3 regions of the Arthrobacter melezitosi genome follow, and region 2 is predicted to be linked to each of the others. Evidence: predicted binding sites of a transcription regulator. Region 2 holds the regulator's gene; each other region holds the start of a gene.

Region 1 (5,738 bases), on a different contig from region 2:
AGGGATGGAGCGCGGGGTCCGCGCCGTGCCGGTGGGTCCCGGCCGCCGGGGAGGCCCGGGGCCGGGAATGCGTGCTAGTTCTCGTTGTTCCTTTTGTTCTCGCGGTCCAGCCGCGCCAGGGTTTCCTCGGGGGTCTCGGCGGCGGTGCTGCCCGAGGTCCCGGAGGTGGCGATGGTGTCCGGTGCGGCAACCGACGGCTCGTCGGCGAGGTCCGCTGCCGGCTCCTGCTTGACGACCTTGGTCAGGGCCTGGGTGTGGACGGTGGCCGTGTTGCCCGGTGAGAGCTCGATGACGGCCTTGTTGTTCTCCTGGTCGATCGACACGATCGTTCCGAAGAGCCCGAACTGGGTCATCACCTCGGCGCCGGGTTCCATCTGCGACCGCATCTCGGTGACCTGCTGCTTGGCCTTGCGCTGCCGGCGGAACATGGAGAAGATCAGGAACGCCAGCGCGAGCGGGAGAATCAGGTTGAAGATGTCGAATGAGGACCCGGCGGCGTCGCCGGCTCCCGTGGCGGTCGAGGCTACTACGTTTGCGAACACAGAGAAGTTCCGTTCCTATAACTGGGGTCGGCACAGCCGGCGCAGATTCAGCCGGCTCACGCCACATGTCCTCCCAGTGTAAAGGGAAACCTCCCCCGGACAGGCCACCCCCGGTCAGGTCATCCAGTCCCCGGCCGGGTCCCCGCCGGGAACCTCGCCGTCCTGCGCCACGCTGAAGAGGTCCTCCGGCATCGCCGCGGCCACCGAGGGCGGCATCACCAGCCCGAGGTGGTGCCAGGCGGCCGCCGTGGCGATCCTGCCGCGCGGCGTGCGGCCGAGCAGGCCCTCCCGGACGAGGTAGGGCTCGGCGACCGTCTCGACCGTTTCCGGTTCCTCCCCGACGGCGATGGCCAGCGTTGACAGCCCCACCGGTCCCCCGCCGAACTTCGTGATGAGGGCGGTCAGGACGGCACGGTCCAGCCGGTCGAGGCCCTTCTCGTCCACCTCGTACATATCAAGGGCCGCCCCGGCGCTTCCGGCGTCGATCAGGTCGATGCCGTGGACGAGCGCCCAGTCGCGCACGCGCCGCAGCAGCCGGTTGGCGATACGCGGGGTGCCCCGGGACCGGCCGGCGATCTCGGCGAAGGCCGCCGAGTTGACCTTCATGTCCATGAGCATGGCCGACCGGCGCAGCACCAGTTCGAGCTCCTCCGTGGAGTAGAACTCGAGGTGGCCGGTGAAGCCGAAGCGGTCGCGCAGCGGTCCGGGCAGCAGCCCGGCCCGGGTGGTGGCCCCGACGAGGGTGAAGGGGGGAAGGTCGAGCGGGATGGCGGTGGCGCCGGGCCCCTTGCCGACGACGATGTCGACCCGGAAGTCCTCCATCGCCATGTAGAGCATTTCCTCGGCCGGGCGGGACATGCGGTGGATCTCGTCGAGGAAGAGCACCTCCCCCTCGGTGAGCGAGGACAGGATCGCGGCGAGGTCGCCGGCGTGCTGGATCGCCGGCCCGGAGGAGATCCGCAGCGGCGCGTTCATCTCGGCCGCGATGATCATCGCCAGCGTCGTCTTGCCCAGCCCGGGCGGGCCCGAGAGCAGCACGTGGTCGGCGCTGCGGCCCCGGAGGCGGGAGGCCTCGAGCACCAGGGACAGCTGCCGGCGCACCCGTTTCTGCCCCACGAAATCGTCGAGGTTCTTGGGCCGGAGCGCGGCCTCGACGGCGCGGTCCTCCGGGTCGGAGGAGGCCGCGACGAGCGGGGCGTCGCCGGGCTGGGATGCCGGGGCCATCAGAGGCTCTTCGCCCGGGCCGAGCTCCGCGCGCCGTCGGAGCCGAGCCGGCGGAGGGTGAGCTTGAGGATCTGGGCGACGTCGCCGGTCGCGGCAACCTCGGGCGCGTCGGCGGTGGCGGCGTCGATGGCGGCTCCGGCGTCCTTCTCGGACCAGCCCAGGCCCATCATGGCGGTGAGCACCTGCTCCTGCCAGGAGTTCCGGGGTACGCCGGGGGCCTCGAGGGGCACGAGCTTGCCCGCCAGTTCGAGCACGATCCGCCGCGCACCCTTGGGCCCGATGCCGGGGACCTTGCTGAAGGCCTTGTCGTCGCCGGAGGAGGCGGCGATGCGGATGGCCTCGGGGGTGTGCACGGCGAGCACGGCAAGGGCGAGCCGCGGGCCGACTCCGCTGATGGCCAGCAGGGTGTCGAAGACCTCGCGCTGCTCGGCGTCCGAGAATCCGAAGAGGGTCATCGAGTCCTCGCGCACCACCATCGTGGTGAAGACCTGCGCCTCGCTGCCGACCCGGAGCGTGGAGAGGGTCTGCGGTGTCGCCTGCACCTGCATGCCGAAGCCGTGAACGTCGAGCACGGCGGACTGCAGGCCGACGGAGGCCACGGTGCCGCGGAGGGAACTGATCATCTCGGGAAGCTCCAAAGAGGTATGGGGATCGATCGCCCGAACCATCGTCCGAACATACTTTCTATTACGTTACCGTCCCGGGAGCTCCGGCGCGCGCCGCCACACCGGGCCCGCCGCCGGCCGTCGGCCCCCAGGGGTGCCGGTCAGCGCCGCCGGGCCCTCGCTTCGGCCTCGGCCCACAGGCGCTGGGCGGGGGTGGCGGCTCCCGCGCCGGCGGCGGCCGCCGCCCCCTGCAGCCCCACTCCCCTGCGCCAGGCGTGGGTGATCGCCAGGGCCAGCGCGTCGGCGGCGTCGGCCGGCCGCGGCGGGGCGTCCAGGCGCAGGATCTTGGTGACCATCTTGGTGACGGCCACCTTGTCGGACTGGCCGTTGCCGGTCACCGCGGCCTTGACCTCGGTGGGGGTGTGCAGGGCGACGGGGATGCCCCGCCGGGCGGCGGCGGCGATGACCACTCCCGAGGCCTGGGCGGTGCCCATCACGGTGCTGACGTTGAGCTGGCTGAAGACCCGCTCCACGGCCAGCACGTGCGGGGAGTGAAGGTCGAGCCACTCATCCACGGCCTCGGCGATCACCAGCAGCCGCTGGTCGAGGCTGCGGCCGGCCTCGGTGCCGACGACGCCGACGGCCACCAGCGTGGAGTGCCGGTTCGGTTCGACGTCGACGACGGCCAGGCCGCACCGGGTCAACCCGGGGTCGATGCCCATAACGCGGATCGTCACGGTGCACCCTCCCGCAGGCCCGCCCGGCCGGTGCTAATCGTCGGTCTCGAGTTCGGCCAGGACCTCTTCGGAGAGGTCCGCGTTGGAGTAGACGTTCTGCACGTCGTCGAGTTCTTCGAGGGCGTCGACGAGCTTGAGGAACTTCTTCGCGCCGTCGACGTCGAGCTGGACCTGCATGGAGGGGACGAACTCGGCCTCGTCGGTGTCGTACTCGATGCCGTTCTCCTCGAGCGCGGCCACCACGGCCCGCAGGTCCTGCGGCTCGGAGATGACCTCGAAGGTGTCGGCCGACTCCTTGACCTCCTCGGCGCCGGCGTCCAGGACGGCCATCAGGACGTCGTCCTCCGACAGGCCGTTCTTGGGGAGGGTGACGACGCCCTTGCGGGTGAACAGGTAGGCCACCGACCCGGGGTCGGCGACGCTGCCGCCGTTGCGGGTGATGCCGAGGCGGACCTCGGAGGCGGCCCGGTTCTTGTTGTCGGTGAGGCACTCGATGAGCAGGGCGGAGCCCTGGGGCCCGCGCGCCTCGTACATGATGGTCTGGTAGTCGACGGCGTCGCCGAGCAGCCCCGCGCCGCGCTTGACGGCGCGGTTGATGTTGTCGATGGGGACCGAGGTCTTCTTGGCCTTCGACACCGCCAGTTCAAGGCCAGGGTTGCCGGCGAGGTCGGCGCCGCCTGCGCGCGCGGCCACCTCGATGTTCTTGATCAGCTTGGCGAAGGACTTCGCGCGCTTGGCGTCGATCGCGGCCTTCTTATGTTTGGTTGTAGCCCACTTAGAGTGCCCCGACATGCTTACGCTTCTCCTCTGATCATTCGAATAAACAATTCGTGGACCCGCTGCTCGCCGGTGACTTCCGGATGGAAACTCGTCGCGAGCAGGTTGCCCGACCGCACTGCCACAATTCTAGCGACCGCCCCGGACTTCTCCGGCCCGCCATCCAAGGACCCGCCGGGCACGGGCGTCGCCGACGCCGGCACCTCGGCGAGGACCTCCACCGAGGGCCCGACCTTTTCCACCCAGGGCGCGCGGATGAACACGGCCCGCACCGGGTCGTTCCCGCCGGCGGCGGCTGTGGCGTTCAGCCCGCGGAAGTCGAGGTCGGTCTCGAAGGACTCGCGCTGCCGGCCGAACGCGTTGCGCCGCACCACGATGTCGAGCCCGCCCAGGGTCTGCTGCGGATTGCCCTGGCGGTCCGTCGACGGATCGGCGATCACGTCGGCGAGCAGGATCATGCCGGCGCATGAGCCGTAGGCGGGCAGCCCGGCCCTGATCAGGGCGCGCAGCGGCTCCGCGAGGTCAAAGGCCCGGGTGAGCTTGTCGATGGTCGTCGACTCGCCGCCCGGAATAATGATCCCGTCGATCCCCTCGAGTTCGGCGGGGCGCCGGACGGCGGTGGCGGTGCCGCCGAGGGATTCGATGGTTCGGATGTGCTCGCGCACGTCACCCTGGACGGCCAGCACGCCGATGCGCACGCCGGAGGAGGGCGAAGGTGAGGAAGAGGCCATGGTCCAATTCTAGGTGCTCGGTTTCCGCCCCGGGCGCCGGCCGGCTGACCGGCTCCCCCGGATGGTTGCGCTAGGTTTAAAGGCATGAATCCCCTGAGCGTCCTTGTCGGAAAAGCCGTGCGCCGCGCCTCCAGGCTGCGCGGCGGCGGCTCGGCGCTGCCGGGCCTGGTGGTTGAGCGCATCGACCCGGGTTTCATGGGCCGCGCGCTGGCCTCCCTCGAGCACGGCGTCATGGTCGTCAGCGGCACCAACGGCAAGACCACCACCACCAAGATGGTCGTTGAGCTGCTCGAGGGCCAGGGCCTGCGGGTCTTCACGAACCGCACCGGCAGCAACTTCACCCGGGGCGTCGCCGCGGCCCTGCTGGGCGAGGTGGACTGGCGGGGGCGCCTTGAGGCCGACATCGCCGTCCTCGAACTCGACGAGGCCCACGCGGTGCACTTCGTGAACCGGGTCCGCCCGAGGTACTCGCTGCTGCTGAACGTCCTGAGGGACCAGCTCGACCGCTTCGGGGAGATCGACGCGACCACCCGCCTGCTCGGGAAGATCGCCGCCGCCACCACCGGAACCGTGATCCTCAACCGTGAGGACCCGCGCGTCGCGGGCCTCGCACCGACCGTGCGCGACGCCGGCGTCGTCTACTTCGGCCTCGACCCGTCGCTGCGGAGCACCTTTCCCAACGACGACGAACTCCGGGGCGCCACGGGGGTCCCGGCGCCGTCGGACCTCCCCGCCGACGTCGTGCTGGAGCGGGCGGAGGGCAACGGCGCCGTGTTCGGCGTCGACGGCGGATCGGTGCCGGCCGGGCTGCGCCTGCGAGGGGTGTACAACATCTTCAATGCGGCGGCCGCGCTCACCGCGGCCCGGACGGTGCTTGGCGGCACCGCCAACGCGGACGCCCTGTTCGCCTCCCTGTCGACCGTCGAACCGGCCTTCGGGCGGGGCGAGAGCCTCACCGTGGAGGGCCAGCCGCTCGAACTGGTGCTGGTGAAGAATCCCAGCGGCTTCCGGCTCGGACTGAAGTCCTTCGATCCGGCGGGCCACGCCACCATGATCGCGATCAACGACAACTACGCCGACGGGCGCGACATGTCCTGGCTGTGGGACGTTGACTTCGACTCC
Region 2 (12,306 bases):
ACGAGCACCGCCAGGAGCCGGGGGCGCCCGGCGAGCACGGTTTCAAGCGGCACGTCGATGAAATGGCACACCGCGATGAGGCCCTGGGGCGTGACCGTTGAGGACATTCCGGCGAGGACCTCCTCGGTCACCAGCCGGGGGGCCGGCAGGCCCGGTGCGTCGGCGAGGGCGGCGATGTCCGGGTTCCGCTCAAGCCCCGTCTCGGTGGCATAGAGGTCGGTGACGACCTCCGGCCCGCCGGACGCCGCGCGCGCCGCGTGGAGCCGGAGCGCCTCCCGGACCGCCTGCGGGCCCTCGGCGAGGAACTGCCGCCGCTTTAAACGCGCCGGACGCCCCGCAAGCCGCGCGACCTCCTTCACCCGATCGGCTCGGGGGTTGGTCATCGCTGGTGCCTGGGGGCGTCCGGATCCATTCATGAAATTGCAGGCTGCCGCCGGACGTGCCGGCGGGGAAGCCTAGGCCTTCGCTGCAGCCTTGGCCTTGGTGGCGCGGGGCGCCTTGACGACCTTCTCCTCCGCGACCGCGGGAGCCGAGGTGTCGGCGGGCAGGGCGGCCTTGGCGAGGGAAACCAGCGTGGCGAACGCGGCGGCGTCGGTGACGGCCAGGTCGGCGAGCATGCGGCGGTCCACCTGGATCTCGGCGGCCTTCAGGCCCTGGATCAGGCGGTTGTAGGTGAGGCCGTTCGCGCGGGACGCAGCGTTGATGCGCTGGATCCAGAGGCGGCGGAAGTCGCCCTTGCGCTTGCGGCGGTCACCGTAGCTGTACACGAACGAGTGCAGCAGCTGCTCTTTGGCCTTGCGGTACAGGCGCGAACGCTGTCCGCGGTAGCCCTTGGCGCGCTCAAGAATAACCCGACGCTTTTTGTGGGCGTTTACCGCCCGCTTCACACGTGCCACGTGCGTACTCCTTCAGTAGTTCGTCCGTCCGGCCTGCTGGCCCCGGCGCTGTCCGCGGTGCGGTGCGCCTGAAACGGAAAGGTTGGTGTGGTCTTAGACGCCCAGCATCTTCTTGATGACCTTGGTGTCGGCCTTCGAGACGATCTTGTCGCTGGCCAGACGGCGGGTCAGCGTCGAGGACTTGTGCTCGAGGTAGTGGCGGCGGTTGGCCTGCTGGCGCTTCAGCTTGCCGCTGCCGGTCAGCTTGAAGCGCTTCTTGGCGCCACTGTGGGTCTTCATCTTCGGCATGGGAACCGATCTCCTTCTGCTAGCCGCGGACGGGTGTCAGCGGTGGGACGGCGCCCGGGGGCGCCTGCGGTTTTACTTGGTCACCCGGAAGGGGATTCCAAGAGCTGGGAAATTCCTACTCGGAAGTTCCAGGCTTCGGCCGGCTCGACGGGCTCTTCGACGGAGCCGTCCTTCCGGCAGGCTTGGGTGCGGCGGCGGGCTTGGGGACCGCCATCGGCTTCGGTGCACCGCCCGGCTTGGGCGCCGACATCGGCTTCGGGGCCGCGGCCGGTGCAGCCTGCGCGGCCGGTTTCGCCTCCGGCCGTGCTGCGGCCGGCTTTGACGGCGCTGCCGCGGGCTTCGACGGCGCGGCCGCGGGCCGGGCAGCCCGGGCGGGCGCCTGCCGCGGGGCCGGCGCCTTGGCGGGCTCGGCGGCCGGCGCTGCCGGCTCGACGGCGGGTGCCGCCGGCTCGACGGCCGGAGCTGCCTCCTGGACGGGAGTCGCGGGCTCGGGGGCCGCGGGCGCCGCCTCGGCGGGGGCTGCGGCCTCCGCCGGCTGGCTTCCGGTGATCGAGTAGCCCTCGGGCAGCAGGTCCGCGAGGGTCTGCGTCAGCGGAGCGCCACTGGCACCCGAGACGTCGACCCGGGGGGTGCCCGACTTGGCCGCCTCGTTCGCCGCCTTGGCGTCGGCGCGCTGCGTGGCGCGGCGGGCCTCGGCCTTCGCCTCGGCCTTGTTCTTGACCGGGCCGATCACCATGACCATGTTGCGGCCGTCGATCCTCGGCGAAGATTCGACGACGCCGACCTCGGCGACATCCTCGGCGAATCGCTGCAGCAGTCGGATGCCCATTTCGGGGCGCTGCTGTTCGCGGCCGCGGAACTGGATCATGGCCTTGACCTTGTCGCCCGCGCCGAGGAACCGGATGGCGTGTCCGCGCTTGGTCTCGTAGTCGTGGGTGTCGATCTTCAGGCGGAAGCGGATTTCCTTCAGGACCGTGTTGGTCTGGTTTTTCCGCGCTTCGCGCGCCTTGACCGCGGCTTCGTACTTGTACTTGCCAAAATCCATGAGCTTGGCGACCGGAGGCTTGGCCTGCGGTGCAACCTCAACAAGATCCAGGTCGGACTCGGCGGCAAGTCGGAGTGCGTCCTCGATACGGACAATTCCTACCTGTTCGCCGGCAGGTCCAACCAACCGCACCTCGGAAACGCGGATACGATCATTGATTCTTGGCTCGCTAATGTGTAGCTCCTGTTTGTTCGAAACCTGTAAAACCGCCTGCACATGGAGAAGGCCTCCAATCGCATGCGCAATCGAAGGCCTCGGGTATCAGTGCGGCGGACCTGCCCGGCAGATACCGGCATGTCGTCAGGCACGCATCGCGCCTGCTGCACCGACCTGGACCCGGCTGCCTGAAGCGCTTCCCGAAGAAGCACCAGGCAATCGCGGGTGGGAGAGGACTCCGCTTGCATCCTGCACGTGTCTTTTCCCATACCCGCGAAGGGGCGCCGGGAGTAACGACGTGCAGTTGGTCTGTGACAAGCTTACCAGTATGAGCACTCCGAACAGCAATCCCGCCGAAACCGGGCCGGGCACCCCCGCTTCCGCCTCCGACCCCTCTCCGATCCGCCGCAGCTTCGCCGATGAAACGGTGCCGCAGGATGGCGCCGGGGACGAGGTCCGCCAGCACATGCGCGACATCGCCGAAGTGGCGGCCGTGGAGGTCATCACCACCTCGGCCGTGCACCTGATGAGTGCCGCCGCCGTCAAGTGCGGGCTGGCCGCCGGAGACGACGCGGAGGAACTCAAGGACCTCGATGAGGCGCGGAAGCTCATCACCGCCCTGGCCGGTTTCGTGACGGCCGCGGCTCCGGAGATCGGAAGCCAGCACGCCGGACCGTTGCGCGACGGCCTGCGCTCGCTGCAGTTGGCCTTCCGGGAGGCGTCGGTGATCCCCGACGCGCCGGGCAAGGGCCCGGGCGAGAAGTTCACCGGCCCGGTCAACTAGGACCATCCTTCCGGCGGCCGGCCCACCACGGGCCGGCCGCCGCTGCGTTTAACGGCCCGGGCCCCGCAGCTCCGCCGCCGGTGGTGCTGTTGTCGCCTGGTGCTGCGGCCGGTGCTGCTTCCGGCGGGCGCTGGTGCTGCTGCCCGCCGGTGCCGCTTCCGGCCGGTCCTGTCAGCCGACGGGCGCCCGGCGCCGCCGCACCTGCTGGGCGGCGAGGCCGGCGGTCCCGATGAGTGCAGCGGCCCCACCGACGGCGACGAAACCGCCCCACGGACCCACCGCGTCGATCAGGACCCCGGCGAGCGGGGCCCCGACGGCCACCCCCGACGTCAGCGCCGAACCGTACCAGCCCATCGCCTCTCCCCTGCGCTTCTCCGGCACGAGGTCCGCCACCTTCTCCGAGGCCGCCGACAGCACCGGCGCGCAGAGCAGGCCCGGTGCGATGGAGAGCAGGCTCAGGGAGACGGTGTCGGTGGCGAACGCCATGGGAATCGTCAGCACGCCCATGCCGAGCAGCAGCACGAGCGGCGAGATCGGTTTGTGCAGGGCCCCGTAGAGCAGCCCGCCCACGATCGAGGCGGCGCACCAGGCGGCGAACACCAGGCCGAGCTGCCCCTCCCGCCCGGTCTGTTCGAGGGTCGCGATGATGCCAACCTCGGTGCCGGAAAGCGCGAGGCCGGCTCCGGCGGCGACGGCCATGACGACGGCCAGCGGAATGGTGACCCAGGTGAACCGGGAGCCCACCCTGCCGCCCACCCGGCGCAGCACGGGCACCGCCGCGCGCGGCACGAGTTCGGCCGAGGCCTCGTTGACGCGGGCGGGCGCCGCAGCCACCACCGACTCGACCGCCAGGGCCTGGTCCTCGGACTCGCTCGGCGCGGGAAGCGCCCCGGGCTGCCCGGTCCGGGTCGGCGGGTTGTAGATCATCAGCAGGATTCCCGCGGCGGCAGTGGCGAAGCCCACCAGGGTCAGGCCGAGCACCGTGGACACCTGCGTCGCGAGCACGATACCGACCGCCGGGCCCACCATGAAGATGGTTTCGGTGGAGATGGCGTCGAGGGTGAAGGCCGTGCGGCGGGACTGCCCCTCCACCAGCACGCCGAGCGACTGGCGCACCACGGAGAAGACCGGAAGGGTGAACAGCCCGCCCACGAGCGCCGCGAGCAGCAGCCATTCGTAGGGCAGCCGCGGGGCGACCGACCAGATGACGGCCTCGGCGATGACCGAGGGAATCAGCGCCTTCCGCAGTCCGACGCTGTCCACCCGCCGGCCGCGCCAGGGCGCGCCGACGGCGATCCCGATGGTGACGAGCGCGGCGACGGACCCCGCCGCGGCGTAGCCGCGGTCCAGGGTCTGGACGACATGCAGGGTCAGGAGGACCCCCGCGGCGGAGTGGGGGAACCGGGCGATCATGCCGACGAGCAGCAGCCTCCGGACAGGAACGATGCGCAGCAGTTCCAGGTAGACGGCAAAGTTCACGGCGGCATCTCTCTTGCTGATCCTTCGCGGTCAGCTGGTTATTCGGATCTCCAGGGAGTCGACACGCTCGACGAACTCCCGGCGGGCCTGCAGGGAGGCGCGCAGGCGCTCCACCAGGTCCCGGACGGCGGTCGGGCTGAGCCCGGGCTGCAGGCGGACGCTCATCCGAAGCTCGGGGCCGGCTCCGCCGCCGGAGACAAGCCTACCGCCAGCGGTCCGTGCAGGTACCCCGGACCCCGGCTCAAGCACGACGTCGACGACGGCCTCCTCGCCGCCGACGATCGGGGCGACGATGCCGCTCAGGTCGGGGCTCCGGTAGGACGGCGTCCAGGTCTCCTGCTGGGCCAGGGCCCACACCGCCGGGCGGCGCACCACGAAGGTGAAGTCGGCTCCCGGGTCCACCACGAGCAGTTCGGCCTTCTCGGCGACGGCGGCAAGGGCCGCGCGCGCAGCGTAGGCGGCCACCGGGCGGGCCTCGGAGTGCCACGCCGCGAGCAGGTCCGAGGAGGTGAACACCGGCAGCGCCGACCGGCCGTCCGGAGCCCGCAGCGTCACCAGGGCCATGTCGGCTTCCTTGTCGGTGGCGATCCCGTGGGCGCCCTCTGCGGTGCCGGCGAGCTGGGCCACGATGGGGATGAAGACCCGCGCCGGGGCCAGCGCCTGGATCACCTGCTCCTCACTGCCGGTGCCGCCGATCAGGGCCCGGACTGCGTCCGAGCAGCCGGGGTCGGCCTGCCCGTCGTCCTCGTCGAAGTTATGGAGTGGGTTTCCGCTGCCCGAAAGGTCACGTCCGGCCCAGGGCCGCCCGGCGGAGTCGGTTGTATTCCCCGCCAGGGCGGCCGCGATGTGTGCCGGGAGTTGGCGGGTCATTCCCGGGACGCCGGGCGCCCGGCAACATCCAGGGCCTGCGGCAGGGTGAACGCCCCGGCGTAGAGGGCCTTGCCGACGATCGCTCCCTCGAGGCCGCCGGGCACCAGCTGGCGCAGCGCCGCAATATCGTCGAGGGTGGAGATGCCCCCCGATGCCACGACCGGCCGGCTCGTCCGCTCGAGCACCTGCTCAAGGAGGGCTAGGTTCGGTCCCTGCAGGGTGCCGTCCTTGGTGACGTCGGTGACGACGTAACGGGCGCATCCGGCGTCTTCGAGCCGCTTCAGCACCTCCCACAGGTCCCCGCCCTCCTGGGTCCAGCCGCGGGCGGCCAGGGTGGTGCCGCGCACATCGAGGCCGACGGCGATCGCGTCGCCGTAGCGGGCGATGGCGCTGGCGGTCCATTCCGGGTTCTCGAGGGCGGCCGTGCCGAGGTTCACCCTGGTGGCCCCCAGGGAAAGGGCGGCGTCGAGCGACTCGTCGTCGCGGATTCCACCGGAGAGCTCCACCTTGATATCGAGCCTGCGGACGACCTTCTCGAGGAGCGGCCGGTTCGAGCCCCGCCCGAAGGCGGCGTCGAGGTCCACGAGGTGGACCCATTCGGCGCCGTCCTCCTGCCAGGCCAGCGCCGCGTCGAGGGGGTCCCCGTAGCTGGTTTCGCTGCCGGCGGCCCCCTGCACGAGGCGGACGGCCTGGCCGTCGGCGACGTCGACGGCGGGGAGGAGTTCCAGGTTGGGTGAGTCGGTGAACGGGCTCATGGGCTTCTTTCGGTGGACGGCGGCCGGTGGGCCGGATGGTGTGGGGGCAGGGGTCGGGATCGGGGACGGCGGAGGCGGGCGGGCGCCGGCCCGCTGGGGGCCCCGCCGCGCCTGCGCACCGCGTGGGGCCCAGCAGGGCCTACGCCTCCAGGGTGAAGAGGTACGCCCCGATGAGGGCCATGCCGGCGAGGACCCAGAAGCTGATGATGAGCGCCTTGGGAAAGCCCTGGGACCGGAAGGACAGCGCTCCGCCGATCAGCAGGCCGGCGACGCCCATCAGGATGACGCTGAGCACGGCTAGCCCACCCTGCCGATCCAGTTGCGCAGCAGTTGGGCTCCGGCGTCGCCGGATTTTTCGGGATGGAACTGGGTGGCCGAGAGCGGGCCGTTCTCGACGGCGGCGATGAACCGGCCGCCGTGGTCGGACCAGGTGACCTGCGGTGGCTTCATCATCGGCTGGCTGACGTCGAAGTCCCAGTGCTGGACCCCGTAGGAGTGGACGAAGTAGAACCGCTCGTCCTCGATGCCCCGAAAGAGCACCGAGCCCTCGGGCGGGCTGACGGTGTTCCACCCCATGTGGGGCACCACCTCGGCCTGGAGCCGCTCGACCTTGCCCGGCCACTCCCCCATCCCGGCGGTGCGCACCCCGTGCTCAACGCCTTCGTCGAAGAGGATCTGCAGGCCCACGCAGATGCCGAGGACGGGCCGTCCGCCGGCCACGCGGCGGCCGATGAGGCGCAGCGCATCGACATCCTTGAGGCCCTTCATCACGGCCGCGAAGGCCCCGACACCCGGCACGACGAGCCCGTCGGCGTTCAGCACGTCCTGCGATTTGGCGCTTAGGGTGACCTCGGCGCCGACGTGTTCGAGGGCCCGCACCACGGAGCGGACGTTGCCCGAGCCGTAGTCGAGCACCGTCACCTTGGGCGCGCTCACAGTGCCCCCTTCGTCGACGGAATGCCCTCGACCCGAGGGTCGGACTCCACCGCGGCCCGGAGGGCGCGCGCGAAGGCCTTGAACTGCGCCTCAACGATGTGGTGGGGGTCCCGGCCGGCGAGCACCGTCAGGTGCAGGCAGATCCCGGCGTGCAGCGCGATGGCCTCGAAGATGTGGCGCGTCAGCGACCCGGTGAAGTGGCCCCCGATGAGGTGGTATTCCTGGCCCGCCGGTTCGCCGCCGTGCACAAGGAACGGACGGCCCGAGATGTCGACGACGGCATTCGCCAGAGCCTCGTCGAGGGGAACCGTCGCCTCGCCGAAGCGCCGGATCCCGGCCTTGGTGCCCAGGGCCCCCCGCAGGGCCTCGCCGAAGGCGATGGCCGTGTCCTCGACGGTGTGGTGGACGTCGATGTGCGTATCGCCGGTGGCCTTCACCGTCAGGTCGATCAGGGAGTGCTTGGCGAGTGCGGTGAGCATGTGGTCATAGAACGGCACTGTGGTACTGATGTCCGAGGTACCCGTGCCGTCGAGGTTCACCTCGAGGTACACGCTGGATTCGCTGGTGGTCCGCTCGATCCGCGCGGTGCGGGCGGCGGAGATCTCCACGGTCATTGGTGTCCTTCGCTAGGGTTTTCGCATCGGTGCGGGCCGCCGTCCGGACGGAGGGGCGGCGCACGCTCCCTTCCAGTCTAGGAGACGCCGCTCAGAGCAGGTGCTTCAGTGACTCGAGGAACACTGTGGTTTCCCTCTCCGTGCCGGCCGTCACCCGAAGGTGGCCCGGAATCCCGACGTCGCGGATCAGCACCCCCGCCTCGAGCAGGCCCCGCCAGACCCGCTGTGGGTCCGCCAGGCCGCCGAACAGCACGAAGTTGGCGTCGGACGGGGCCGGCGACAGGCCCAGCCCCGCGAGTTCGGTCACGATGCGGTCGCGCTGGACCTTGATCGCCTCAACGTTGGCCAGGAGGGTGGCGGAGTGGGTCAGGGCGGCGTTGGCGGCGGCCTGGGTGATCGCCGAGAGGTGATAGGGCAGGCGGACCAGGCGCAGCGCATCGGCGACCTCGGGCGCGGCAGCGAGGTACCCGAGCCGGGCTCCGGCCAGTGCGAACGCCTTGCTCATGGTGCGGGAGACGATGAGCCGCTCCCGTCCGGGCAGCAGGGTGATGGCGCTGGGCGTGCCGGCGTGGGAGAACTCGGCGTAGGCCTCGTCCACGATGATGATGGCGCGGGCCGCCGCCCCGGCCTCGTAGGCGGCCTCCACGACGTCGAGCCCCAGCGCCGTCCCCGTGGGGTTGTTGGGAGAGCAGAGGAAGACGACATTGGCGCCGGAGGAGGCGACCTCGCGGGCGACGTACCCGGCGTCCAGCTGGAAGGCGGCGTCGCGGGCGGCCGTGACGTAGCGGGTGTCGGTGGCGCTGGCGAGCAGGGGATACATCGAGTACGTCGGAGGGAAGCCGATCGCGGTGCGCCCCGGCCCTCCGAACGCCTGGAGGATCTGCTGGAGCACCTCGTTGGAGCCGTTGGCGGCCCAGACCTGCTCCGCCGTGACTCCCCCACCAAGGTAGCGGGCAAGGTTCCCGCGCAACTCGGTGAACTCGCGGTCCGGATAGCGGTTCAGCCCGAGGGCGGCCGCCTGCACCGCCTCGACGATGGCGCTGCGGACCTCGGCAGGCACCCCGTGGGTGTTCTCGTTGACGTTGAGCAGGATCGGAACGTCAATCTGCGGGGCACCGTAGGGAGATAACCCCACAAGGTTCTCGCGCAGCGGAAGGCGGGACAGGGACTCAAGGCGGTTCCTCACCCACCGAGCTTAAGCGAAGGTCCGCCGGAGTGCTGAATTGAGGCGGGGCGCCGACCGGCCGCCACGGGCGGTCCGGGTTACCTGGAGACGGGCAGTGCGACGATCTGGCCCGCCTGCACCGTCGAGGAGCCGAGCCCGTTGAGTTCGACGATCTCCGAGACGACGTCGCGCGGATCCCGGTCGGGGGCGAATTCGCCCGCCAGCGACCAGAGCGTCTCCCCCGGCGCCACGTTGACACTCACCGTGTCGGCCGGCTGGGCGGTGTCGCTGCCGGCCTTGGCCGGCGCCGTCATGGACGCCGCGAGGAGGACAAGGGAGGCCGCGAGCAGCACCAGCGGCACCCCCACCAGGAGCACCCTGCCGCGCCGGGTCAGCCGCAGCCGCGGAAGGTCCGTATCCCGCTGACTGGGAAGACGGCCCCCGCCCGTTGCACCGAGGGACCGGAGGCCACCCGCCGCGGCGGATCCTGCGGGGGCACTGAGCGGGCCTGGTATTGCGGTCATGACGTGTACCTCTTCTGGAGTTTCGAATAAGTCCAACGGGTTCGAACGGTTAATTCGAACATGTCTTCTATTTCGTCCTGCTTATTCTTAGCACCTGTCATCGAGCTTTGTCGAGACTCGCTCGAACATATGTTTGAAAACAGGTCCGTGCTGGCCTACCGTTGGCCTCATAGGAAGACGCGTAGTCCGGCCCTGCCGGCGGACGGCGGCAACCTGACAACACCACGTGCCACCGACACAATGGGTCAGCCGGGACTTCCCGGCGCAGGTGGCGGCGCAGCGAAGGGACAGAACCAGTGGCAGAGCGGGCAGCGGAAGAGGGGCGGGCGGCTCCGGCCGTCCCGGCGGGAGAGGCGGCCGCAGCGCTTCCGACCGGCGCCCCCGTGCGGGGACGTCCACGGGGCCGGACGGTGCCCAAGGGCCTGACGCCGCGCCAGATGAAGATCCTTGAAACCATCCAGCGGTCGATCGGCGCCAACGGGTATCCGCCGTCGATGCGCGAGATCGGCGACACCGTCGGACTTGCGAGCCTCTCAAGCGTCACGCACCAGCTGTCCCAGCTGGAGCGGCTCGGATATATCCGCAGGGATCCCAAGCGGCCCCGGGCCATGGAGATCCTCCTGCCCCTGACCCTGGCCGACGCCGCGGCGCCTCAGCAGGACAGGCCGGGCACCGGCCCGGAGTTTTCCGGCGCGGTCGACACGGCGATGGTTCCCATGGTGGGACGGATCGCCGCCGGCGGCCCGATCCTCGCCGATCAGGTCGTCGAGGATGTCATGCCGCTGCCGCGGCAGCTCGTCGGGCACGGCGAACTGTTCATGCTCCGGGTTTCCGGGGACTCGATGATCGACGCCGCCATCTGCGACGGCGACTGGGTGGTCGTGCGCCGCCAGCAGAGCGCGCAGAACGGCGAGATCGTCGCCGCCCTGCTTGACGACGAGGCGACGGTGAAGACCTTCCGCCAGCGGGACGGGCACACCTGGCTGCTTCCGCAGAACACCCGGTACGAACCGATCCTGGGCGATCACGCGAGCATCATGGGCAAGGTCGTCTCGGTGATGCGCGCCCTCTAGCCCGGGCGGCTTTCACCGCCGGCGCCGACGGCACAAGGGGCTCCGGGGCCGCCACGCGCCGGAGCCTCGGGGGAATGTCGCCGCCCGGTGCGATACTGGCGGCATGTCGCACGGAACGGAGGGCCCGCCGGATGCCGCTTGATACCTCAACCCTGAGGGTCGCATTCGGCGTGGTGGCACTGATCCAGCTCGTGCTGTTCTACCTCGTGACCTTCCGCCGCACCCGCTCGGCCTACAGCGCCTGGTGGTGTGCGGCCATCGGACTGTTCCTGGCCGGCTCGGCGGCCTTCCTCCTCGACGGCACAATCCACCAACGCTGGGCGAACCCGCTGGGCAACACGCTGCTCGTGGCCGGCGCGGCGGCCGTCTGGGCGGCGGCGCGCTCCCTGCATAAGGGCCGTCCGCCGGTGGCACAGCTCGCCGCCGCGCCCCTGCTGACCGCCCTCGCCTCGGCACTGGGCCACCCCGCAGTGAACCCCTGGTCCGGCGGGGAAGTCTTCCTGGCCATGATGTCGCTGCTCTTCGGCCTCGCCGCCTGGGCGGTGTGGCGGCCCGCTCCGCACCTCGTCCGGACCCAGCTGCCGCTGGCGGTGGCATCGGGCTTCCTCTCGGTGTTCTACCTCGGGCGCGCCGTCGCCTTCGTCGTCGGGGGCGTGGACGGGCGCGTCTTCCAGACCCTCTTCGGATCCGCCGTGACCACACTGATCACCCTCACCCTCCTGGTGGTGGTGTCCTTCACCATGGCCGCGCTGAGCAATGACCAGGTCACCCGCAACCTGCGGCGCAAGGCGGCGCGCGACGGCCTGACCGGGCTGCTCAACCGCTCCGGGTTCCTTGACCGGGCGACCCGGGAACTCGAGCGCCTCAAGGGCGCCGGGATCCCGGCGGCGCTGATCCTGGCGGACCTCGACCGGTTCAAGGAAGTGAACGACACCTACGGGCACGCCGCCGGCGACACGGCACTCCAGGCCTTTGCGGCGGCGTGCTCCCGCTCGGTGCGGTCCACCGACCTGGTCGGGCGCTACGGCGGCGAGGAGTTCATCATCCTCCTCAGCGGCGCCGACGCGGAACGCGCGGAGGCCGTCAGCGCGGAGATCAGCCGGGTCCTGCTGGGGTCGCGGACGCCGCAGGGGTTCCCGCTCCCCACCGTCAGCTTCGGGATCGCCGACGCCGGGCCGGCCGACGGCGGATTGGAGGCGGTCATCGCGGCGGCGGACGCCGCGCTCTACACCGCGAAGTCTCAGGGCAGGAACCGGGCGGTCCGCGCGGCGTCCACCTAGCACCGGGCGGTCACTGACGGTGGGACCGGCGGGCACGGCGGGTTGCCTCCGGGACCCGGCCCGGCCCGGCCCGGGACCCGGGCGCCCGCACAGGGCGCCCCACCGGCAGTCATCAAGCCGGTCGGGCACGGTTCCCGCGGCCGGACTCCCCTAGCCTGCGGCGACCCGCTCGAGGATCCCGAGCGCCGTCGTCCGGTCGGTGGTGTGCCAGAACGGCGGCAGGGCTGCGCGCAGGAAGGATCCGTAGCGGGCATTGGCAAGCCGCGAGTCGAGGACCGCGACCACGCCGCGGTCTCCGGAGGCCCGGATCAGGCGCCCCGCCCCCTGCGCGAGCCGCACTGCGGCGTGCGTGGCGGAGACGCTCATGAACCCATTGCCGCCGGCGCGGGCCACCGCCCGGGTCCGGGCGGTCATCAGCGGGTCGTCGGGGCGCGGGAAGGG
Region 3 (5,738 bases), on a different contig from region 2:
GCGGGACGTCCACGACCAGGTCGACGAGGAAGACCCCACGACGGCGGACATCCTCCACGGGTTCATCGAAAAGCTCGAGCAGTACGCGTGGATGGTGGCCGCCGAAGACATGGAGCCCACCACCGAGGTGACAGAGCCCGCCCAGGCCGTCCCGGCCTAGGCGGCGGCGGGGCTGCGGGCGCCACCTCCTCCCCGAAGCAGCAGCCGGACCCCCCGGGGCGCATCACGCCGGGCCGGGACGCCGGCCACCATCTTCGAAACAAGGTGATCGCCTAGTAATGTGTAGGCTTATTAACCGGTCTAGCAGAAGGCCGATCACGAACACTTCCGGAGTTTGTGCATCGGTCCTGAATCCTTCGGGGGACGCCAGCGGCTGATGCTCCGCCCTGGGACGACCGAACGAAACAGGACCAGAGATCATGGCCGACAGGGTTGCCGGGCAATCACCCACCGACTACCTTCAGGAACTCATCCTCGATACCGACGATGTCGAAGAATTCCTCAATGAATTCGCGGCTTTTTCGGCAAACCAGCTGTTTGACCGCACCGGCGGGGCGCTCTGCGGAGTGACCCTCCTGCGAAGCAGGCGGGCCGGCACCGTGGCCAGCAGCAGCCCCGAAGCCAAGGAGCTCGACGAGATCCAGTACCGCCATTCCGAGGGGCCGTGCCTGACCGCCTGCCTGGAGCACCGCACGGTCCACGTGGCCAATGTGGCGGCGGACGAACGGTGGCCCGACTACCTCGCCGACATCTCGCAGCACGGCGTCCAGTCGATCCTCGGAGTGCCCTTCGACCTCGAGGCCGGCACCATGGCGGCACTGAACGTGTACTCAGTGCGGGCCGGAGGCTTCGACGAGGAGTCGATCCGCACCGCCGAGGGATTCGTCCGCCAGACCTCCAGGGCCCTGATGCTCTCGGTCCGCCTTGCCCAGCACAGCGACTCGGTGTCGAACCTCAAGGCCGCGATGAAATCCCGCACCGCCATCGATATCGCCATCGGAATCATCATGGCCCAGAACCGGTGCAGCCAGCAGGAGGCCTTCAATATCCTCAAGGCGGTCTCGAGCAGCCGCAACCGGAAGGTCCGTGACATTGCCGCCTCCGTGGTGGCCTCCATCGGCCAGGGCGAACCCGAGACCCACTTCGAAGCGTAGGCGGAGGCCACCCGCCCGCGTGGGTGTCTTGCCGAAACTGCAGCTCACCACCCTCCGCGGGGCTCAAAGCGTGGTTAGCTGCAAACTCGCGGAAATGCCTCCACCCGGGCTCCCACCGAAACTGCAGCTCACCACCCTCCGCGGGGCTCAAAGCGTGGTTAGCTGCAAACTCGCGGGGACATCAGCGGCGTCGGCCCCGCCGGTTCTGCGGCGTCCGGGCCTTTCCCGCCTTCGCGGCCCCCTTCGGGGCGCCGGAACGCTTCCCGCCCGGTGCGGCCGACTGCTTGGCCCCCTGCTGCGCCCCGGCCTTCCGAGCCGGAGCCTTCGAGGATGCACTTTTCGGACCGTCGGCGGCCGAGGGCTGGCGCGAGCTGCGCTCGGTCCGGCCGCGCACGATTCCGATGAACTCCTCGACGTCCTGCGAGTCGTTGCCCTCGAGCCAGGCGATGCCGATCGTGGTCCCCGGAAGTTCGGGCACCGGCCGGTGCACGGCGTCCCGGCGGGCATGCAGCCGGGCCAGGGACATCGGGAGCACGACGACCCCGGCCCCCGACGCCGCCACCTCGACGGCTCCGGCGGGGCCTCCGCACTCCGCGACGTCGAGCCGGTTCTCCGCCTCGAGTTCGGCCAGCGGCACCTCGTCATAGAGCGAGATTTCATGCTCCTTGGAGGACACCACGACGGCTTGTTCCTCATAGAGCGGGATGACGAAAAGATTCTCCCGGTCCACGGGAAGCCGGACGAAGAGGACGTCGACGGCGGCGGAGTGCAGGGCGGCCACGGCGTCGTCGCCGTACTGCTGAAGCTCCAGCGGCACCTCCGGGTGCCGCTCCCGCCACCGCCCGACCCATTTGCCGGGGGTGACGCCGGCGACGAAGCCCACGGAAAGCGTTCGGGGCTTGAACTCTGGCACAACTTCACCCTAGCCCACGGGCGGCCGGGGCAGCGCCGGGGACCGTTACGCTTGGATCATGACCCCCGCAAAAACCCCGCAGACCATGAAACCGGCCACCGCGGCCAAGAAACTTGGCATTTTCCTGCCCGCCGCACCCTCGGAATTCCAGGAGCGGGAACTGACGCGGGGGGAGTTCAACGAACTGCAGCAGAGCCCGCCGGAGTGGCTCGCCGAGCTGCGCCGCAACGGTCCGCACCCCCGTCCCGTGGTGGCCCAGAAGCTGGGGGTCTCCGTCAGCGGGCTGGCCCGTGGCGGCGTTACCGAGGCGCTGACGACCGCGCAGATCACGGCCCTGCTGCAGGATCCCCCGGCCTGGCTCGTCGCCGAACGCGCCACCCAGGCCGCGGTGCGGGCGGAGGCCGCCCGGGTCAAGGAGCGCGATGCCCAGCGTGCGCAGGAGGCCGGCTCCGAGCAGGGCAGGAAGTAACCGCGAAGTTGCGCCGGGCCCCCGGATGAACCGGGTTTAAGGGCATTTCCCTCCACTGCGTAGCATATTCAGGGCTCCTCCACGGCCGGAGCCTCCGATTGACTTAATAGAACACGTATTCGAATATTGAGTCGTGACTCCACCAGCTGCAGGCGCCCTCGAGGAGGACGGGCCGTTCCCCTCCGGCTCCGGCGCGCCCGGGCCGCGGCTGCTGAAGACCGCCTCCCCGGTGGACCTGCAGCAGCGCATCAACCAGATGCAGGCCAGTCGGCTGGATTCGAGGCGGCTTCCCACGGTTCCGGCACTGGCCCGGATCCTGCCCGGCGGTGGCCTGCAGTCCGGGGGCTCGTACTCGGTGCGGAACTCCGCCGCCCTGGCCATGGCGTTGCTGGCCGGTCCTTCCGCCCAGGGGGCCTGGTGCGGGGTGGTTGGACTGCCCGAATTCAGTGTGGAGTCCGCCCGTGAATTCGGGATCAACCTCGACCGGCTGATCCTGGTGCCCGCACCGGGAGCCCAGTGGCTCACGGTGACGGCGGCCCTGATCGATGTGGTCTCGGTGGTCCTCACCCGCGCCCCCGAGCACCTCACCCCAACCGATACGGCCCGGCTCAAGGCGAGGCTCCGGCAGCGCGGGGCCGCGATGGTCACCCTGGGGAGCTGGCAGCAGAGCGACTCGACCCTGGGCGTGGCCGAGAGTGTGTGGGAGGGCCTCGGCTCCGGAAGGGGCCACCTGCGTGCCCGCCGGATGAAAATCACCGCCACGCACCCCTCGGGCCGGCCCCGGCATGCCTACCTTTGGCTTGCCGACCTGCAGCACGGGCTGCAGGATCCGGCCGGCAGGTACCTCAACGACGGTGCCCCGGGCTCCGCCGACGGCGGGGATCCCCTGTTCTGGCCCACCCTGATGAACTCCTGATGGACAGCCCGCCCGCCGGAGACGGCTCCACCGCCACCCGGACCCTTTTGCTGTGGTGCCCGGACTGGCCGATCACGGCCGCCCTGCGTGAACATTCCCTCGAGGCCGACGCGGCCCTCGCCCTGGTGGCGAAGGGGGAGGTCTTCGCCTGTTCCCCCGCCGCCCGCCAGGAGGGGGTGCGCCGGGGGCTGCGGGTCCGGGAGGCCCAGGCGCGGTGTCCGCACCTCATCTGCCTGCCCTACGACCCGGATTTGGACCAGCGCAGCTTCGAACCGGTCACCGCCGCCGTGGAGACGATTATGCCCGGCGTCCAGGTCCTCCGGCCGGGACTGTGCGCGGTCCGGGCCAAGGGTCCCTCCCGCTACTACGGCAGCGAGGAAAAGACGGCCTCCGTCGTCTTCACGGCCCTTGCCGCCATCGGCCTGACGGACGTGCGGATCGGAATCGCCGACGGTCCGTTCGCCGCCGAGCAGGCGGCCCGGGTCGCCGAGGAAACCGACGACGCCGACGGGCCGCTGTGCATCATCCCGCCCGGACGCTCCGCCTGGTTCCTCAGCACGTTTCCCCTCGAGGTCCTGGATCAGCCGAAGCTCGCGGTACTGCTGCGCCGCCTGGGGATCCGCTCGCTCGGGGACTTCGCCGCGCTCGGGGCAGCCGATGTCCGCAACCGGTTCGGCGAAGAGGGCGCACTGGCGCACCGGTTGGCCAGCGGAACCGACTCCGCGGGCGTGGTGGCGCGCAGGCCTCCGCCGCAGCTTGAGACCACCGTCGACTTCGAGCCGCCGCTGGCCCGCATCGACCAGCTCGCCTTCGCCTTCCGGATGTCCGCCGAGGCCTTCATCGACCGGATCCGGGGCGCCGGGCTCGTCTGCACGGCACTGCGGGTGGTGTTGACTTCCGACTCCGGCGAGGTGTCGGAGCGGACCTGGCAGCATCCCCGGTGGTTCGACGCCGACGACGTCGTCGACCGGGTGCGGTGGCAGCTGCAGGGGGGAAGGAACGCCGACAGCGGGCTGAGCTCGGGCATCACCCGCGTGCAGGTCGGGCCGGTGACCGTCGAGGACCTGGGCGACCATGCCGACGGGCTATGGGGCACGGGCCCCGACGAGAGCGTCCACCACGGCCTGGCCCGGATCCAGAGCATGCTCGGCCACGGCGCCGTCCTCACCGCGATCCTTGCCGGCGGGCGCCTCCTGGCGGACCGCCGCGTCTACATCCCCTGGGGTGACGCGCCCCCCGGGGCGCTCCCCCGGGACTCCAAGCTGCCCTGGCCTGGGAAGCTGCCCGGGCCCGTCCCGGCCACGGTCTTCGCCGAACCGGTTCCGGGCATCGTCGTCGATGCCGCAGGGAACGGCGTCGACGTCGACGGCCGTGGGGTGCTCAGCGCCGATCCTGCGTTTTTCTCGGCCGGCCGCCATACGGGACCGCGCTGGCCGGTGCAGTCCTGGGCCGGGCCCTGGCCCATCACCGAACGCTGGTGGGACCCGGCAGGGCGGGTCCTGAACCGGTTCCAGCTGGTTGACCCGTCGGGGTCTGCCTGGTTGTTCCTCCTCGAGGACCACCAATGGTGGGCCGAAGCCACCTACGACTGATCCCCCACCACCACAAGGAGCCAATCATGGGATGGAGCAACCCGCCCGTACCCTGGTCGGACTTCGAGAGGAATCTTTCGGATTCGACCCGCCCGGGGCTGCCTCCTCCGGGCGCCGACGGCGGAGACAGCCCGGCCTGGTCCCGCAAACGCCAGCCCTACACCCATCCGTCCGGCCCCGAACCGGAAGCCGGGCCCTCCATCCCCTATGCCGAACTCCACGTGCACTCGAATTTCAGCTTCCTCGATGGGGCCTCCAGCCCCGAGCACCTCATCGAGGAGGCCCGGCGGCTGGGGCTGCAGGGACTGGCCCTGACCGACCATGACGGACTGTACGGAGCGGTCCGCTTCGCCGAGGCGGCCGAGAAGCACCCGGGGCTCTCCACCATCTACGGTGCCGAGCTCTCCCTCGGGCTGTCGAAACCCCAGAACGGGGAGGCGGACCCCGAGGGCACCCACCTTTTGGTCCTGGCCCGGGGCTCGGCCGGCTACCACCGCCTGGCCGGGGCCATCACCGCGGCGCAGCTTTCCGCCGGCGCCGAAAAAGGAAGGCCCCGGTACGACCTCGGGGAGCTCGCCGGGCGGGCCGAGGGCTCCTTCTTCGTCCTCACCGGGTGCCGCAAGGGCGCCGTCCGGCAGGCCCTTGCCTCCGGGGGCATCCCGGCGGCCGAAGCAGAACTCCGGCGGTTGGTGGA

What was found. Region 2 encodes LexA, which represses DNA repair genes until DNA is damaged. Its sites were predicted from a motif close to TCGAACANNTGTTCGA; they were not measured.
Region 1: a site for LexA is predicted at 2,438-2,453, ahead of ruvA (Holliday junction branch migration protein RuvA). Genes of this name have one in related genera too.
Region 3: a site for LexA is predicted at 2,644-2,659, ahead of imuA' (DnaE2-dependent mutagenesis accessory factor ImuA'). Genes of this name have one in related genera too.

Annotation. Positions count from the first base shown of each region.
Region 1 covers NZ_JBTNDJ010000013.1:63,651-69,388, forward strand. The annotation lists gene yajC (preprotein translocase subunit YajC) at 75-542, opposite strand; gene ruvB (Holliday junction branch migration DNA helicase RuvB) at 657-1,766, opposite strand; gene ruvA (Holliday junction branch migration protein RuvA) at 1,766-2,389, opposite strand; gene ruvC (crossover junction endodeoxyribonuclease RuvC) at 2,533-3,108, opposite strand; gene ACX80W_RS13165 (YebC/PmpR family DNA-binding transcriptional regulator) at 3,142-3,900, opposite strand; gene pdxT (pyridoxal 5'-phosphate synthase glutaminase subunit PdxT) at 3,903-4,616, opposite strand; gene ACX80W_RS13175 (Mur ligase family protein) at 4,701-5,738, shown strand, end outside.
Region 2 covers NZ_JBTNDJ010000006.1:175,030-187,335, reverse strand. The annotation lists gene ACX80W_RS09360 (TrmH family RNA methyltransferase) at 1-416, opposite strand, end outside; gene rplT (50S ribosomal protein L20) at 456-896, opposite strand; gene rpmI (50S ribosomal protein L35) at 990-1,184, opposite strand; gene infC (translation initiation factor IF-3) at 1,300-2,361, opposite strand; gene ACX80W_RS09340 (DUF1844 domain-containing protein) at 2,714-3,169, shown strand; gene ACX80W_RS09335 (MFS transporter) at 3,341-4,648, opposite strand; gene ACX80W_RS09330 (SseB family protein) at 4,679-5,518, opposite strand; gene priA (bifunctional 1-(5-phosphoribosyl)-5-((5-phosphoribosylamino)methylideneamino)imidazole-4-carboxamide isomerase/phosphoribosylanthranilate isomerase PriA) at 5,515-6,273, opposite strand; gene ACX80W_RS09320 (CG2302 family histidine operon protein) at 6,413-6,568, opposite strand; gene hisH (imidazole glycerol phosphate synthase subunit HisH) at 6,571-7,209, opposite strand; gene hisB (imidazoleglycerol-phosphate dehydratase HisB) at 7,206-7,823, opposite strand; gene ACX80W_RS09305 (histidinol-phosphate transaminase) at 7,915-9,009, opposite strand; gene ACX80W_RS09300 (LysM peptidoglycan-binding domain-containing protein) at 9,087-9,512, opposite strand; gene lexA (transcriptional repressor LexA) at 9,896-10,585, shown strand; gene ACX80W_RS09290 (GGDEF domain-containing protein) at 10,717-11,865, shown strand; gene ACX80W_RS09285 (ATP-dependent DNA helicase) at 12,016-12,306, opposite strand, start outside.
Region 3 covers NZ_JBTNDJ010000004.1:267,230-272,967, reverse strand. The annotation lists gene ACX80W_RS07320 (Dps family protein) at 1-160, shown strand, start outside; gene ACX80W_RS07315 (GAF and ANTAR domain-containing protein) at 420-1,154, shown strand; gene ACX80W_RS07310 (LysR family transcriptional regulator substrate-binding protein) at 1,336-2,067, opposite strand; gene ACX80W_RS07305 (DUF5997 family protein) at 2,153-2,536, shown strand; gene imuA' (DnaE2-dependent mutagenesis accessory factor ImuA') at 2,670-3,452, shown strand; gene ACX80W_RS07295 (DNA polymerase Y family protein) at 3,452-5,044, shown strand; gene ACX80W_RS07290 (error-prone DNA polymerase) at 5,071-5,738, shown strand, end outside.